Regions from separate parts of the Microbacterium sp. SA156 genome, predicted to be linked through region 2. Evidence: predicted binding sites of a transcription regulator. Region 2 holds the regulator's gene; the other holds the start of a gene.

Region 1 (7,434 bases), on a different contig from region 2:
CGCGCCGTCGCACACGGGGCAGGGGACCTCGCGCAGATACTCCGCCCACCGCGCGCGCGTGGTGTCGGTCTCGGCCTGCGCGTACTGGCGCTCGATGTAGGGCACGACGCCCTCGAAGCCGCTCGCGTACCGGACCTCGCGGCCCCAGCGGTTCTTGAACCGCACGTTGACCTTGTAGTCCTGCCCGTGCAGGACCGCGTCCTTCACGATCTGCGGGAGCGCCCGCCACGGGGTGTCGAGCGAGAAGCTCATCTCGTCGGCGAGGCCCTCGAGGAGACGCTCGTAGTACTGGAAGAGGCCCTTGCCCTGCGTCGTCCACGGCACGATGACGCCCTCGCGGATCGAGAGCTCCTCATCGCCGAGCATGAGCTCGACGTCGACGGACATCCGGGTGCCGAGACCCGAGCACGCGGGGCAGGCGCCGAACGGGGCGTTGAACGAGAACGTGCGCGGCTCGATCTCGGTGAGCTGCAGCGCGTGCCCGTTGGGGCAGGCGAGCTTCTCGGAGAACGACTGCCACGCGTCGTCGCCCTCCTCGTCGACGAAGTTGACCTGGAGGACGCCGCCCGCGAGGCCGAGCGCGGTCTCGACGGAGTCGGTCACGCGGCCGAGGATGTCGGCGCGAGCGACGAGACGGTCGACGACGACCGCGATGTCGTGCTTGTACGACTTCTTGAGCACGGGCGGCTCAGCCAGCTGCACGAGCTCGCCGTCGACGACCGCGCGCGAGTAGCCCTTGGCCGCGAGCTCCTTGAAGAGGTCGACGAACTCGCCCTTCTTCTGCGTGACGACGGGCGCGACGATCTGGTAGCGCGTGCCCTCCTCGAGGGTCATCAGCTGGTCGGCGATCTGCTGCACGGTCTGGCGCTGGATCCGCTCGCCGCACTGCGGGCAGTGCGGCACGCCGATGCGCGCCCACAGGAGGCGCAGGTAGTCGTAGATCTCGGTGATCGTGCCGACGGTCGAGCGCGGGTTCCGGTTCGTCGACTTCTGGTCGATCGACACCGCGGGGCTCAGGCCCTCGATGAGGTCGACGTCGGGGCGGTCGACCTGGCCGAGGAACTGGCGCGCGTACGCGCTCAGCGACTCGACGTAGCGCCGCTGCCCCTCCGCGAAGATCGTGTCGAACGCGAGGCTCGACTTCCCCGAGCCCGACAGGCCGGTGAACACGACGAGCGCGTCGCGCGGGATGTCGAGGTCGACGTTCTTGAGATTGTGCACGCGGGCACCGCGGACACTGATCTTTCCGGGCGAGGCGACGGGGATGATGGGCACGATCCAATCCTACGGACCCCCACGGACATCTGGACGTTTGTTCGACGTGTTCGCTCAGCGGATTCGAAGATCCGCGCGTGGCGAGCGGTGCCGCGCATCCCCTGTCCTCCGCGCCCGGGGAGGCGCACACTGGAGGGAGAGGAGATGATCATCATGGAGAGCGGAACGCACCACCACCCGCATCTCCGGGAGCGCATCCGCGACGCGGGCGGCATCTACGAGTGGGCCAACGACGTGCTCATCCGCATCGCCGGACCCGCGCAGCTCGGCGACGGACCCGGCGCGCCGTGCACGCACTGCGGTCGAACGCGCGTCGAGCACGTCGAGCGCGACGGCGTGCTCTACTGCCCGGAGGACTGAGTGCAGCCGCGTCCGCGCCGGGCCCCGCCCGACGCGGACCGCGCGCTCACGCGTGCCCGGCCTTCTCCATCTGCCTGAGCTCCTTCTTGAGGTCCTGGACCTCGTCGCGCAGCCGCGCGGCGAGCTCGAACTTGAGCTCCTCGGCGGCGACGAGCATCTGCTGCGTGAGGTCGGCGATCGCCTCCTCGAGCTGCATGGCCCCCTCCGCGGCGATGCCCTCGCGCTTGCGCACGGGCGTGGGCGCGCGCCCCTTGCCGGTCTTGGTGCGCGCGGAGTCCCGCTTCGAGAGCAGGCTCGCGGTGTCGGCCTCCTCGCGCGCGAGGGAGTCGGTGATGTCGGCGATCCTCTTGCGCAGGGGCTGCGGGTCGATCCCGTGCTCGCGGTTGTAGGCGATCTGGATCTCGCGCCGCCGCTCGGTCTCGTCGATCGCCTTGCGCATCGAGTCGGTGATGCTGTCGGCGTACATGTGCACCTCGCCGGACACGTTGCGCGCGGCGCGCCCGATCGTCTGGATGAGCGAGGTGCCCGAGCGCAGGAAGCCCTCCTTGTCGGCGTCGAGGATGGCGACCAGCGAGACCTCGGGGAGGTCGAGCCCCTCGCGCAGCAGGTTGATGCCGACGAGCACGTCGTACACGCCCTGACGCAGCTCGGTGAGCAGCTCGACGCGCCGCAGCGTGTCGACGTCGGAGTGGAGGTACCGGACGCGGACGCCGTGCTCGCCGAGGAAGTCGGTGAGCTCCTCCGCCATCTTCTTCGTGAGCGTCGTGACGAGCACGCGCTCGTCGCGGTCGACGCGCTGGCGGATCTGCTCGAGGAGGTCGTCGATCTGCCCCTTGGACGGCTTGACGACGATCCGCGGGTCGACGAGGCCCGTCGGGCGGATGATCTGCTCCACGACCGTGTCGGCCACGCCCATCTCGTACTTGCCGGGGGTCGCCGACAGGTAGACCGTCTGCCCGATGCGCTCCTTGAACTCGTCCCACCGCAGCGGCCGGTTGTCCATCGCGCTCGGCAGGCGGAAGCCGTGCTCGACGAGCGTGCGCTTGCGGGATGCGTCTCCCTCGTACATCGCGCCGATCTGCGGCACCGTGACGTGCGACTCGTCGATGACGAGGAGGAAGTCGTCGGGGAAGAAGTCGAGCAGGGTGTGCGGCGGCTCGCCCGGCGCGCGCTGGTCGAGATGGCGCGAGTAGTTCTCGATCCCGGAGCAGAAGCCGAGCTGCTGCAGCATCTCGAGGTCGAAGGTCGTGCGCATCTTCAGCCGCTGCGCCTCGAGCAGCTTGCCCTGCTTCTCGAACTCCTGCAGGCGCTCGGCGAGCTCCTCCTCGATGGTCTTGATCGCCCGCTGCACGGTGTCGGTGCCGGCCGCGTAGTGCGTCGCGGGGAAGATCGCGACCGCGTCCATGCGCTCGATGACATCGCCCGTGAGCGGGTGCAGCTTGTAGAGCGCCTCGATCTCGTCGCCGAACAGCTCGATCCGGATGGCGAACTCCTCGTACACGGGGATGATCTCGATCGTGTCGCCGCGGACGCGGAAGTTGCCGCGCGAGAAGTCGACGTCGTTGCGGTTGTACTGCATCGCCACGAACTGGCGGATGATCGCGTCGCGGTCGTAGCGCTCCCCCACCTGGAGCGCGACGAGCGCGCGGAGGTACTCCTCGGGCGAGCCGAGGCCGTAGATGCAGGACACCGTGCTCACGACGACGGCATCGCGGCGGCTCAGCAGCGTGTTCGTCGTGGAGTGCCGCAGCCGCTCGACCTCCGCGTTGATCGACGAGTCCTTCTCGATGAAGGTGTCGGTCTGCGGGACGTACGCCTCTGGCTGGTAGTAGTCGTAGTACGACACGAAGTACTCGACCGCGTTGTTCGGCAGGAGATCGCGGAACTCGTTCGCGAGCTGCGCCGCGAGGGTCTTGTTGTGCGCGAGGACGAGCGTGGGGCGCTGCACCTGCTCGATGAGCCACGCGGTCGTCGCGGACTTGCCCGTTCCGGTCGCGCCGAGCAGGACCACGTCGGTCTCACCCGCGTTGATGCGCGCGGCGAGCTCGGCGATCGCCTTGGGCTGGTCGCCGCTGGGCTGGTACTCGCTCACCACCTCGAAGGGCCGGACGCTGCGTGTGGTCTGCATGCCTCCAGCCTAGGAGGGGCGTCCGACATCGGCGCCGGAGAGCCGGAAGCGCACGCGCGCGCCGGGCGGGATCTGCCCCGCCAGGTCGAGGTCGGCGGCCACCACCGAGGCGATCACGGGATAGCCGCCGGTGAGCGGGTGGTCGGGCAGGAAGACGACCGGATGGCCGTGCGGCGGCACCTGGACGGCCCCCGTCTCCGTCCCCTCGCTCGGGAGCTCGCCCGGCACGGCGCGCGCGAGCGGCCGCGCCCCCTCGAGGCGGATCCCGACCCGATCCGAGCGGGACGTCGCCGCCCACTCGTCGCCGAGGAGCGCGTCGAGGGCGTCCGCCGCGAACCAGTCGTCGCGCGGCCCGAGCACGACCCGCAGCTCGACGGTCTCGCCAGGGGCGGGAAGAGCACACGGCGCGGGTGACCACGGTGCCACGGCCTTGCGGACCCCGGAGAGCCCGCGCAGCGGGACGACATCGCCCGCTCGGAGAGCGCGTCCGCCGAGCTCGCGCGGCCCGATGCCGGCGAGGGTGTCGGTCGCGAGGCTGCCGAGCACGGGAGTGAGAGCGAGACCGCCTCGGAACGCCACGAGGGCGCGCACACCGCGCGTCGCGAAGCCCGTCACGAGCTCGTCGCCCTCGCGGAAGGCGGTCGGCGCGCCGCGCGGCACCGGCTCGCTCCCGCCGTCGTCGTGCACGAGCGCGGCGTCGACCTCCGCGCCCGCGAGCGCGAGGACGCCCGCGCCGCGGAGGCGCAGCCGCACTCCGCCGCCGAGCAGCTCGAGGCCGGCCTCGCCGTGCCCGTTGCCGACCGCGGCGTTGGCCGCGCGAAGGGCCCCGCGGTCGGCAGCGCCCGACGCGGAGACGCCGAGGTGCGCGCGACCCGGTCGGCCGAGATCCTGAACGAGGAGCTGCAGCCCCGGCTCGATGACCTCGACGGCAGCGGCGATGCCGCGATCGCCCGGCATGTCGACCGCGCGCGCTCCGAGCGGAGCCGGACGTCCCCTGCGTCGGTCGGCCGCGGTCGCGGGATGCGCGCGCGAGGCCTCGACGAAGCGCACGGTCGTTCCCGGGAGCAGGAGCGCGGGCGGATCCCGGTCGAGGTCCCAGAGCGCGGCGTCGGTGCGCCCGATCAGCTGCCAGCCGCCCGGGCTCTCCCGCGGGTAGACGCCCGAGTACCGGCCGGCGAGCGCGACCGCTCCCGCAGGGACGCGCGCGCGAGCCGACGCCCTCCGCGGCACGTCGAACACGGGGTCGTCGCCCACGAGGTAGCCGAAGCCCGGCGCGAACCCCGTGAACGCGACGCGCCAGGTGGCCGTCTGGTGGCGGGCAGCGACCTCGGCGGGCGAGAGGCCGAGGTGCTCCGCGACCTCGTCGAGGTCCTCGCCGTCGTAGTGCACGGGGATCTCGACGCGGCGGTCGGCGGCGGCCGTGCGCGCCGCGAGCGCGATCCGCTCGAGCGCGATCCGCACCTCGGGCAGGCGCCGCGGCTCGCAGCGCACGAGCACGGTGCGCTCGGCCGGGACGAGCTCGACGACCCCGACGGGCGGCGCCGCCTCGAGCGCCGCGTGGAGCCGGACCGCGCTCTCGAGGTCGTCCACCTCGACGAGGAGGGCACGGTCGGATGCCGTGAGGATGCGCCTCATGGGCGGCCGGCGAAGGGGGCGATCGCGATGCCCTCGCGCTCGAGCAGGGCGCGCACCGCCGTCGCCATGGCGACGGCCCCCTGGCTGTCGCCGTGCACGCAGACCGAGGCGGGGCGGACGCGGATGACGGTCCCATCGACGGCCTCGATCTCGCCGTCCCGCGCGAGGCGCAGGACCCGCTGGGCGACGACATCGGGGTCGTGCAGGAGCGCTCCCGCCTCGCCGCGTGGTGCGAGCGCGCCCGAGGGCAGGTAGCCGCGGTCGGCGAACGCCTCGGTGGCGGTGGCGAGCCCCGCGCGTGCTGCCGCCGCGAGGAGGGCGCTGGCGGGCAGGCCCAGGACGACGAGCCGCGGATCGACCGCGCGGACGGCCGCGGCGACGGCGGCAGCGCGCACCGGATCGGACGCGGCGGCGTTGTACAGCGCGCCGTGCGGCTTGACATAGCGGATGGCCGCGCCGTCGGCGAGAGCCTGCAGGTCGTGCAGCTGGCGCTCGATGCTCTCCTGCAGCGCGGCCGCGCCGATCTCGACGGGGCGACGTCCGAATCCCGCTCGGTCCTCGTAGCCAGGATGCGCGCCGACGACGACGCCGCGCCGGGCCGCCGCGCGGAGCGTCGCGCGGATCCCGTCGGGTGTTCCCGCGTGCGCGCCGCACGAGACGTTCGCGCTCGTGACCACCGCGAGCATCGCGTCGTCGTCGCTCACGACGCGATCCGGCGCGTTCTCGCCGAGGTCGGCGTTGAGGTCGATCACGGGCCGCCCGTGAGAGATCGCCAGAGCGCGTCGGCCTGGGCGAGCGTCTCGTCGAGCGAGCCCGACGTGTCGATGACGACATCCGCGAGGGCGAGCCGCTCGTCGTCGCCGGCCTGGCTGGCGATCCGGGCGGCGGCGTCTGCCTCGCTCATGCCCCGCTCGGTCACCAGGCGACGACGGCGCACGTCCGCCGGAGCATGCGCGACGACGATCCGATCCCACTCCCCCGCCCCGCGCGCCTCGGCGAGCAGGGGTACGTCGTAGACGACCACGGTGTCCGGATCGGCATCGAGCGCGGCGCGGAAGCGGCGCTGCGACTCGACCTTGACGGCCGGGTGGACGATCGCGTTGAGGCGCGCGAGCCGCTCCCGGTCGCCGAACACGATCGCGCCGAGCGCCGCACGGTCGAGTGCGCCGTCCTCCGTCAGCACGTCGTCGCCGAACTCCGCGGCGATCGCCGCGAGCACGGGCTGGCCGGGCGCCTGCACCTCTCGGACGAGCGCGTCGGCGTCCACGATGACCGCGCCGTGCTCCGCGAGCCGGCGCGCGATGGTCGACTTGCCTGACGCGATCCCGCCCGTCAGTGCTACCAGTGGCATGCCGCCAGTCTAGGAGCGCGCGAGAATGGAGGGGATGCCCACCACTGCCCGACCCGTCATCGCGATCGTCGGCGGCGGACCCCGCGGGGTCTCGCTGCTCGAGCGGATCGGCGCGAACCTCCCTCGCGGCGCCGCGCTCGACGTGCACCTCATCGACGACACGCAGATCGGAGCCGGCCGGATCTGGCGCACCGACCAGCCGCGCGAGCTGTGCATGAACACGCTCGCCGACGCCGTGACGCTCTTCACGGACGACGCCGCGAGCATCGCCGGCCCGATCCGCCCCGGCCCGACCCTCTACGAGTGGTGCCAGCTCGTCCGGCACGGCGCTCACGGCGGCGCGGATGCCGTCGTCTCGCGCATCCCTGAGGCGCACGCCGCCGCCTTCGCCCGTGTGCCGGTCCGTCCCGGCCTCGCGGATGAGTACGGCGCCGAGCTGCGCGCGCAGCGCCCGGAGTCGCATCCGTCGCGCGCCCTCTACGGCGAGTACATCGCGTGGTGCCTCGCGCATGCGAAGGCGACCCTCCCCGCGGGCGTGCGCGTCCACGAGCACGTCGCCCGCGTGGTCGGCGCCCGGCGTCACGACGGGCGCGACATCCTCGACCTCGGCGATCGGGAGATCGCGGCCGACGCGGTCGTCGCGGCGACCGGATGGCTCGAGCGCACGGTGACCGCCGAGGAACGC
Region 2 (7,434 bases):
CCGTCGTGGAGGCGGCGCTCCCCGTTCCCGCCGTGGAGGTGCGCGCCCTCATTCCCTACGACCGCGGCGATCTCATCTCGGCCATCCACGAGACCGGCCTCTTCCTCGAGCAGGAGCACGAGTCCGGGGGCACGCGGGTCCATGCGCGCGTGTCGCCGCGTCTCGCCGCCGAGCTCGAGCGCTTCTCGAGCGCGGGGTGAGCGCGGGGTCCGCCTCGCTCAGCCGAGCGCGGCGGACCCCAGCCACACGAGGGCGGTGATCGCGAGCGCCTGCGCCCAGCTCACCATGCTCCCGACGAGGAAGTACTCCGCCTGCGTGCCGCGCTCGCGGTCGCGGGAGATCTCGGGGAAGCGCACGATGCCCTTGGCCGCGATGAGCGCGGCGACGACCGGGTAGGCGTGCGCGAGCAGGAGGCCGCCGACGACGATCCGCTCGAGCGGTCCGATGAGGCGTCCGCCGCGGAGCGTGTGCACGTCCTGAGGGTCGGGCGCCGCCGTGTCGCGCTCGCCGCGCTGGCCGAAGATGCGCCGCCGCCGCGACGGGGCGGCGTCGCCGTCCGCGGGGACGTCCTCCGTGCGCAGCGCGGTGCGGACGACCCGGTTCGCCGACTCGAGCAGGAACAGGGCGCCGCCGGCCGCGAGGAGGACGAGCGACAGGGGAAGGCCCTCGCCCTGCCCCCACTCGACGCGGATGGCGACCGCGGGCGGCGGGACGACGATCGCCGTCAGGGCGATGCCGCCCAGGAGCACGACCGGGAGGAAGCCGAGCGGAGAGTCGTCGGCGCGCATGGTCGCGAGCCAGCCGAGCGCGGCGACGACCGGGCCCAGCGCCAGGACGAGCGACGCGAGCGGATCGGCGCCGAGCGCCGCGCCGGCGAGCGCGCAGACGACGAGCACGGCGGACACGCCCGCCGTGCGCAGGCGCGCGCCCGGCGCTGCCGCGCGGATGAGGTCGGCGCCGCCGATCGCGGCGAGCACGAGCGCTGTCAGTTCCATCGCGTCAGACCGTACCCCGCGGGTCGGACAGGCCCTCGATCTCGAGGGGCGGCACGCCGGGCGTCTCGAACCCGAGGACGGCGCCGAGGAACGCGACCTCGGCCTCGAACGAGCGGATGATCGCCTCGCGCCCGCGGAACCCGTGCGCCTCGCCCTCGAACAGCAGGTAGGCGTGCGGGACCCCGTTCGCCGCGAGCGCGTCGCGCAGCGCCTCGGACTGCGAGGGCGGCACGACCGGGTCGTCCGCGCCCTGGAGGATGAGGAGGGGCGTGCGGAGCGCTTCGGGGCGAGACAGCGGCGATCGCCTCGCGTACAGCTCCTCCGCCTCGGGGAGCGGGCCGACGAGGCCGTCGATGTAGCGCGCCTCGAAATCGTGCGTCTCGGCGACGAGCATCCGCAGGTCGGCGACGCCGTAGCGGCTGATCCCGGCCGAGAACACGTCGGTGTCGGCGATCGCGCACAGCACGGTCCATCCGCCCGCCGATCCTCCGCGCACCGCGAGGCGCGCGGGGTCGGCGATGCCGGCTTCGGCGATGCCGCGCGCGGCGGCCGCGACGTCCTCGACGTCGACCACGCCCCATCCGCCCTTGAGGCGCTCGCGGTACGCGCGCCCGTAGCCGGTCGATCCGCCGTAGTTGACATCGAGCACGCCGATGCCCCGGCTCGTGAAGTACGCGACCGCGAGGGAGAGGTCGCCCGAGACGTGCGCGGTCGGGCCCCCGTGCACGAGCACGAGATACGGCGGCAGGTCGCCCTCGGGGCCCGTCGCGAGCGGGTTCGTCGGCGGAAATGCGAAGGCGTGCACATCCCCGCGCGGCCCGGGGAACGACAGCGGCAGAGCCTCGGGCATCCACGCCGGGTCGAGGTCGGTCTCCCCGCCGCGCACCGGCGCGAAGGTCCGCGCGTCGACGTCGAGGAGCCAGATGCCGCCCGGCGTCCGCGGGCCGGCGCCCGACAGCAGCAGGCGCGCGCCGTCGACGTCCTTGACGAGCATCTGCCCGAGCGGCGTCTCGAGCTCCGTCACCGCCCGCGTTCCGGGATCGACGAGCACGAGCCGGTCGCGTCCGTTCGTCTGCACCGCGGCGATCCGACCGTCCTCGAGCCGCGCGTACCAGCGGGTCCCGAGATTCCAGAGCGGCCCGCCCGTGTCGGCGTCGGAAGGCAGGAGCGGCTCCACGACGGCGCCTCCGGCCGCGTCGAGCCGGGCGCGGCGGAGGTTCCATCGGGCAGGGCCGCCGGGCGCGGCAGGAGGGTCCGCGACGAAGAGGAGCTCATCGTCCGCCGCCCATTCGGGCTGCAGCGCCGACACTTCCTGCCCGTCCGCGACGCCGCGCCCGCCGGCGAGTGTTGTCCAGCGGCGCACGCGCCCATCCGATTCGATGCGCCCGACGCGCAGCTCCGCGGCATCCCACGGCATGTCCGGATGGTCCCACGCGATCCACGCGAGCCGGCCAGCGCGCGGTGCGGGGTAGGCGACGAAGTCGCTCCCTGCGACGACGCTCACGATCGCGGACGCGTCCTCCGCCGCGCTGCCGTCGAGCGGGATGGCGACGATGTCGCGACGGGGAGCCCCCGTGGCGCCCTGCGTCTCGCGGACCGCCCACAGTCGGCCCTCCGCGAGGACGAGGTCGCCGAACGCCATGCCGGTGCCCGCGGGCGTGAGCGGGATGGGCTCCGCATCGGCCGTGCGCAGGTACACGCGCTGATCCGACTGCTCGACGAAGAGGAGTGCGCCGTCGTCGGCCGCGGTCCACGCGCCGCCTCCGTACTCGTGGACGCGAGACCGCGCGCTCCAGGGCGCGGGAAGAACGCTCGCGCCGTCGCTCGCCCGCAGCACCGCTGTGCGCCCCCGCTCGGCCGCGACGCCCTCGGCCCACCAGACGTCGCCGCCTACGAACCGCGCGTCGCCGAGGCGCGGGGAGTTCCCCGCGATGTCGGACGCCGCGATGGGCGACGGCCACGAGCCGAACGGGAGCGTCTGCGTCATGTCCTCCACGGTAACCGGCGACGTTCCGACACGGAGCGTCACAGATGCTCCCGCGCCCGCGCGCGGGCGACTACGGTCGGGAGAGGAGAGGCCGGATGCGGCGGCAGGGGATCGCCGCGGCGACCGGAGAGCACGGAGGAAGGACATGGCGACGTCGGCCACGCCGTTCTCGTTCGAGCTGTACCCGCCGCGCACGCCCGCGCGCACCGCGGCTCTCGAGGAGACCATCCGCCGCCTGGCCGCAGCAGGCCCGGACTTCCTCTCCGTCACGTACGGCGCGGGCGGCTCCACGGGCGGTGCGTCGCTGCGCGTGCTGCGGTGGATCCGCGAGAACACGGACGTCGAGCCGCTCGCTCACCTCACGTGCGTCGGCAACGACTACGCGACGGCGAGCGCCCTCATCCGCGAGTTCCTCGACGCGGGCATCCTCAGCTTCCTCGCCATCCGCGGCGACCCGCCCGCCGGGAAGGACGAGGACGACGCGTTCCTGGGCGACCTGCGGACCTCGGCCGAGCTGGTCCAGCTCATCCACCGCGTGCAGGCCGAGCGCGCTCCCTACGGCGAGACGACGATCCCGGGCGTTCCCGAGGCGGTGCGGGTGGACCGCGCCCCGCGTGCGCGCACGCTCGTCGCGGCCTTCCCCAACGGGCATCCGCGCTCGCGCCATCCGCTCGAGCACCTCGATGCGCTCCTCGCGAAGCAGGCGGCCGGCGCCGAGGCCGCGATCACCCAGCTCTTCTTCCATGCCGACGACTACCTGCGCTTCGTCGATCGCGCCCGGGCCGCGGGCGTGACCATCCCGATCCTCCCCGGCATCATGCCCGTGACCTCTCCCGCCAAGCTCGCGCGCATGCTCGAGCTCACGGGCGAGCCCCTGCCGTCGGAGCTGTCGATCGCGCTCGAGGTCGAGCCGACCCCCGAGGGCCGCAGGGAGATCGGCATCGCCTACGCGGCGGACCTCGCGCGCGCGGTGCTCGCCGGCGGGGCCCCGGGCATCCACCTCTACGCCTTCAACGAGCACGAGACCGTGCTCGCGGTGCTGCGCGAAGCCGGGGTCGCGCTGCGCGAGACCGCGGCTTCCTGACCGCCGGTTCGCTCCCGGCACACGAGGAGGGCGGGAGCCGACCGGCTCCCGCCCTCCTCGTGTGCGCCGTCAGACCGCGCGCAGGATAGCGACGACCTTGCCGAGGACCACAGCGTCGTCGGCGAGGATCGGCTCGAACGCCGAGTTGCGCGGGAGGAGCCAGGTGTGGCCGTCGCGCTGACGGAACGTCTTGACGGTCGCCTCGCCGTCGACCATGGCCGCGACGATGTCGCCGTTCTCCGCCGTGCCCTGCGACCGGATGACGACCCAGTCGCCGTCGCAGATCGCCGCGTCGATCATCGACTCGCCGCTGACCTTGAGCATGAAGAGCTCGCCCTTGCCGACGAGCTGTCGGGGGAGGGGGAAGATCTCCTCGACCTGCTGCTCGGCCGTGATCGGGACGCCGGCGGCGATGCGGCCGACCAGCGGCACGAGAGCGGCGTCGCCGACCGCGGGGCCCGAGTCGGCCGGGTTCTCCGCCGCCGAGCCCGGGAGATCGATGAGCACCTCCATCGCGCGGGTCTTCCCGGGGTCGCGACGCAGGTAGCCGCTCAGCTCGAGCTGCCCGAGCTGATGCGTCACGCTCGAGAGCGACTTCAGTCCGACCGCGTCGCCGATCTCGCGCATGCTCGGCGGGTAGCCGTTGTGCTGGATGGAGCGCTGGATGACCTCGAGGATGGCCAGCTGCTTGTCGCTCAGGTTCTTGCGCCGCCGCGTGCGCGGCTTCTCCTCGCGCGTGCCCGCATCCGTCATGTCGTGCTCCTTCGCTGCCCCGCTCGAATGTCGGAGGTGCGTGATGTGGTGGTCCCGTCAGGACGACGCTAGCGGATCTCGACGGGATTCCGGGAGATTTGTTCGAGCGTGTCTCGCAGAAGTCGCGAAACCCGTTCGAAGAGAGTTCTTGACACCGCGACCACATCGAAGATAGGTTCGGAACATCACTTCGGGTCCGTCTCTCCCGGCCGAGCAGACGGACTCGAAGTGATCTACAGGAAGGAACCGCCATGCGCACGAACAGCTCCGCTCCGGCACGCTCGACCCGCCTCCGCCTCACGGTGCGCGGCCGCCGGGTCCTCGCCGCGCTCGCCGCGGCTCCGCTCGTCGCGGCGATCGGATTCGGGGTGCTCAGCGGCGGCGCGGCCCTCGCCTCGCGCGAGGACAGTGCGCCTGCCGGCACCTTCGACACCGTCACGGTCATGGCGGGCGACACCCTGTGGGACATCGCGCAGGCGGTCGCCCCCGAGGCGGACCCGCGCGACGTCGTCGACGAGATCCTGCACCTCAACCAGCTCCCGGGGAGCGACATCGCCGCGGGGCAGGAGATCGCCATCCCCGCCGCCTACTCGACGGGCGAGTGAGTCCGTCGCGCGCTCTAGCATGGACGGGTGACCGTCTCTCTCGATGACCTCCCCCTGCGCGACGACCTCCGCGGACAGCAGCCCTACGGCGCTCCGCAGGCGCCGCTGCCCGTCGCGCTGAACGTCAACGAGAACACGCACCCGATCCCCGACGAGGTCGCCGACGACATCGCGGACTCGGTCGCCCTCGCGCTGCGGGATGTGAACCGCTACCCGGATCGCGAGTTCACGGCGCTCCGCGAAGGGTTCGCGGAGTACCTCGGGCACGGGCTCGAGCCCGAGCAGATCTGGGCCGCGAACGGCTCGAACGAGGTGCTGCAGCACCTCCTCCAGGCGTTCGCCGGACCGGGGCGGACGGCGTTCGGCTTCGCCCCCACCTACTCGATGTACACGCTGCTGACGCGCGGCGTCGGCGCGACGTTCGTGTCGGGAGAGCGGGGGGCGAACTTCTCCCTCACGCCCGAGAGCGCGGCCGCGCAGGTCGCGGAGGCCCGGCCCGACGTCGTGTTCCTGTGCGCACCGAACAACCCGACGGGGACGCCGCTCGAGAACGACGTCGTGGAAGCCGTCTACGACGCGACCGACGGCATCGTCATCGTCGACGAGGCGTACCGCGAGTTCGCGCCGCGCGACGTGCCCTCGGCGCTCCAGCTGCTGCCCGGGCGGCCCCGGCTCGTCGTCTCGCGCACCATGAGCAAGGCGTTCGCGTTCGCGGGCGCGCGCGTCGGCTACCTCGCCGCGGACCCCGCGGTCGTCGACGCCCTCCGCCTCGTCCGCCTCCCGTACCACCTCAGCGCGCTCACGCAGGCGGCGGCTTCCGCGGCCCTGCGTCACGCCGACACGATGCTCGCGATGGTCGACGAGATCGTCGAGCAGCGCGACCGGATCTCGGCCACGCTCGAGGCGCTCGGCTACACCGTGTACCCGACGTGGTCGAACTTCGTCCTGTTCGGCGGCGTGGAGGATCCGCACGCGACCTGGCAGGCGCTCTACGACCGCGGCGTGCTCATCCGCGACATCGGCATCCCCGGACACCTCCGGGTGACCGCGGGGACCGAGGACGAGACGAGCGCCTTCCTCGACGCGCTCGCCGAGATCGGCCGCTGAGCGCGCGAGGAGCCCGGTCGGGTCGCGCCGGTAGAATCGGAGCATGACCCGTACCGCGCGCCGCACCCGTTCCACGAGCGAGTCGAGCATCGAGCTCGAGCTCGACCTCGACGGAACGGGCAGGAGCAGCATCGACACGAGCGTGCCGTTCTTCGACCACATGCTCACGGCGTTCGCGAAGCACTCGCTCACCGATCTCACCGTGAAGGCGACCGGCGACACCCACATCGACGCGCACCACACGGTCGAGGACACGGCGATCGTGCTCGGGCAGGCCATCCGCGAGGCGCTGGGCGACAAGGCCGGGATCTCGCGCTACGGCGACGCCCTCGTCCCGCTCGACGAGGCGCTGGCACAGGCCGTCGTCGACATCTCGGGGCGTCCCTACCTCGTGCACACGGGGGAGCCGGCGGGCTTCGAGCAGCACCTCATCGGCGGCCACTTCACGGGCTCGCTCGTGCGCCACACGTTCGAGGCCCTCGCGTTCAACGCGGGCCTGACCGTGCACGTCCGCGTGCTGAACGGCCGCGACCCGCACCACATCGCCGAAGCGGAGTACAAGGCCTTCGCGCGCGCGTTCCGTCAGGCCAAGGCCCTCGATCCGCTCGTCGAGGGCATTCCCTCGACCAAGGGCGCACTGTGAGCGACGAGCGACCGACCGTCGCGGTGCTCGACTACGGGTCGGGCAACGTGCACTCCGCCGTCAAGGCGCTCGAGGCCGCAGGCGCCGACGTCGAGCTGACGCGCGACCGCGAGGCGGTGCTCGCGGCCGACGGGCTGCTCGTGCCCGGCGTCGGCGCGTTCCAGGCGGTCATGGAGCAGCTGAACGCGATCCGTGGCGGCGAGCTCATCGAGCGCCGCCTCGCGGGAGGGCGCCCCGTCCTCGGGATCTGCGTCGGCATG

The links. Region 2 encodes LexA, which represses DNA repair genes until DNA is damaged. Its sites were predicted from a motif close to TCGAACANNTGTTCGA; they were not measured.
Region 1: the regulator LexA is predicted to act here: its motif matches at 1,305-1,320, upstream of uvrA (excinuclease ABC subunit UvrA).

The regions. Positions count from the first base shown of each region.
Region 1 covers NZ_JBAKGU010000011.1:41,125-48,558, forward strand. Annotated here, with positions in the region: gene uvrA (excinuclease ABC subunit UvrA) at 1-1,275, opposite strand, end outside; gene ACOWU6_RS11510 (hypothetical protein) at 1,420-1,635, shown strand; gene uvrB (excinuclease ABC subunit UvrB) at 1,682-3,763, opposite strand; gene ACOWU6_RS11520 (carboxyltransferase domain-containing protein) at 3,773-5,398, opposite strand; gene pxpA (5-oxoprolinase subunit PxpA) at 5,395-6,150, opposite strand; gene coaE (dephospho-CoA kinase) at 6,147-6,749, opposite strand; gene ACOWU6_RS11535 (FAD/NAD(P)-binding protein) at 6,784-7,434, shown strand, end outside.
Region 2 covers NZ_JBAKGU010000014.1:24,377-31,810, reverse strand. Annotated here, with positions in the region: gene hflX (GTPase HflX) at 1-200, shown strand, start outside; gene ACOWU6_RS13305 (hypothetical protein) at 219-995, opposite strand; gene ACOWU6_RS13300 (alpha/beta hydrolase family protein) at 1,000-2,982, opposite strand; gene ACOWU6_RS13295 (methylenetetrahydrofolate reductase) at 3,128-4,066, shown strand; gene lexA (transcriptional repressor LexA) at 4,136-4,819, opposite strand; gene ACOWU6_RS13285 (LysM peptidoglycan-binding domain-containing protein) at 5,071-5,424, shown strand; gene ACOWU6_RS13280 (histidinol-phosphate transaminase) at 5,452-6,531, shown strand; gene hisB (imidazoleglycerol-phosphate dehydratase HisB) at 6,575-7,174, shown strand; gene hisH (imidazole glycerol phosphate synthase subunit HisH) at 7,171-7,434, shown strand, end outside.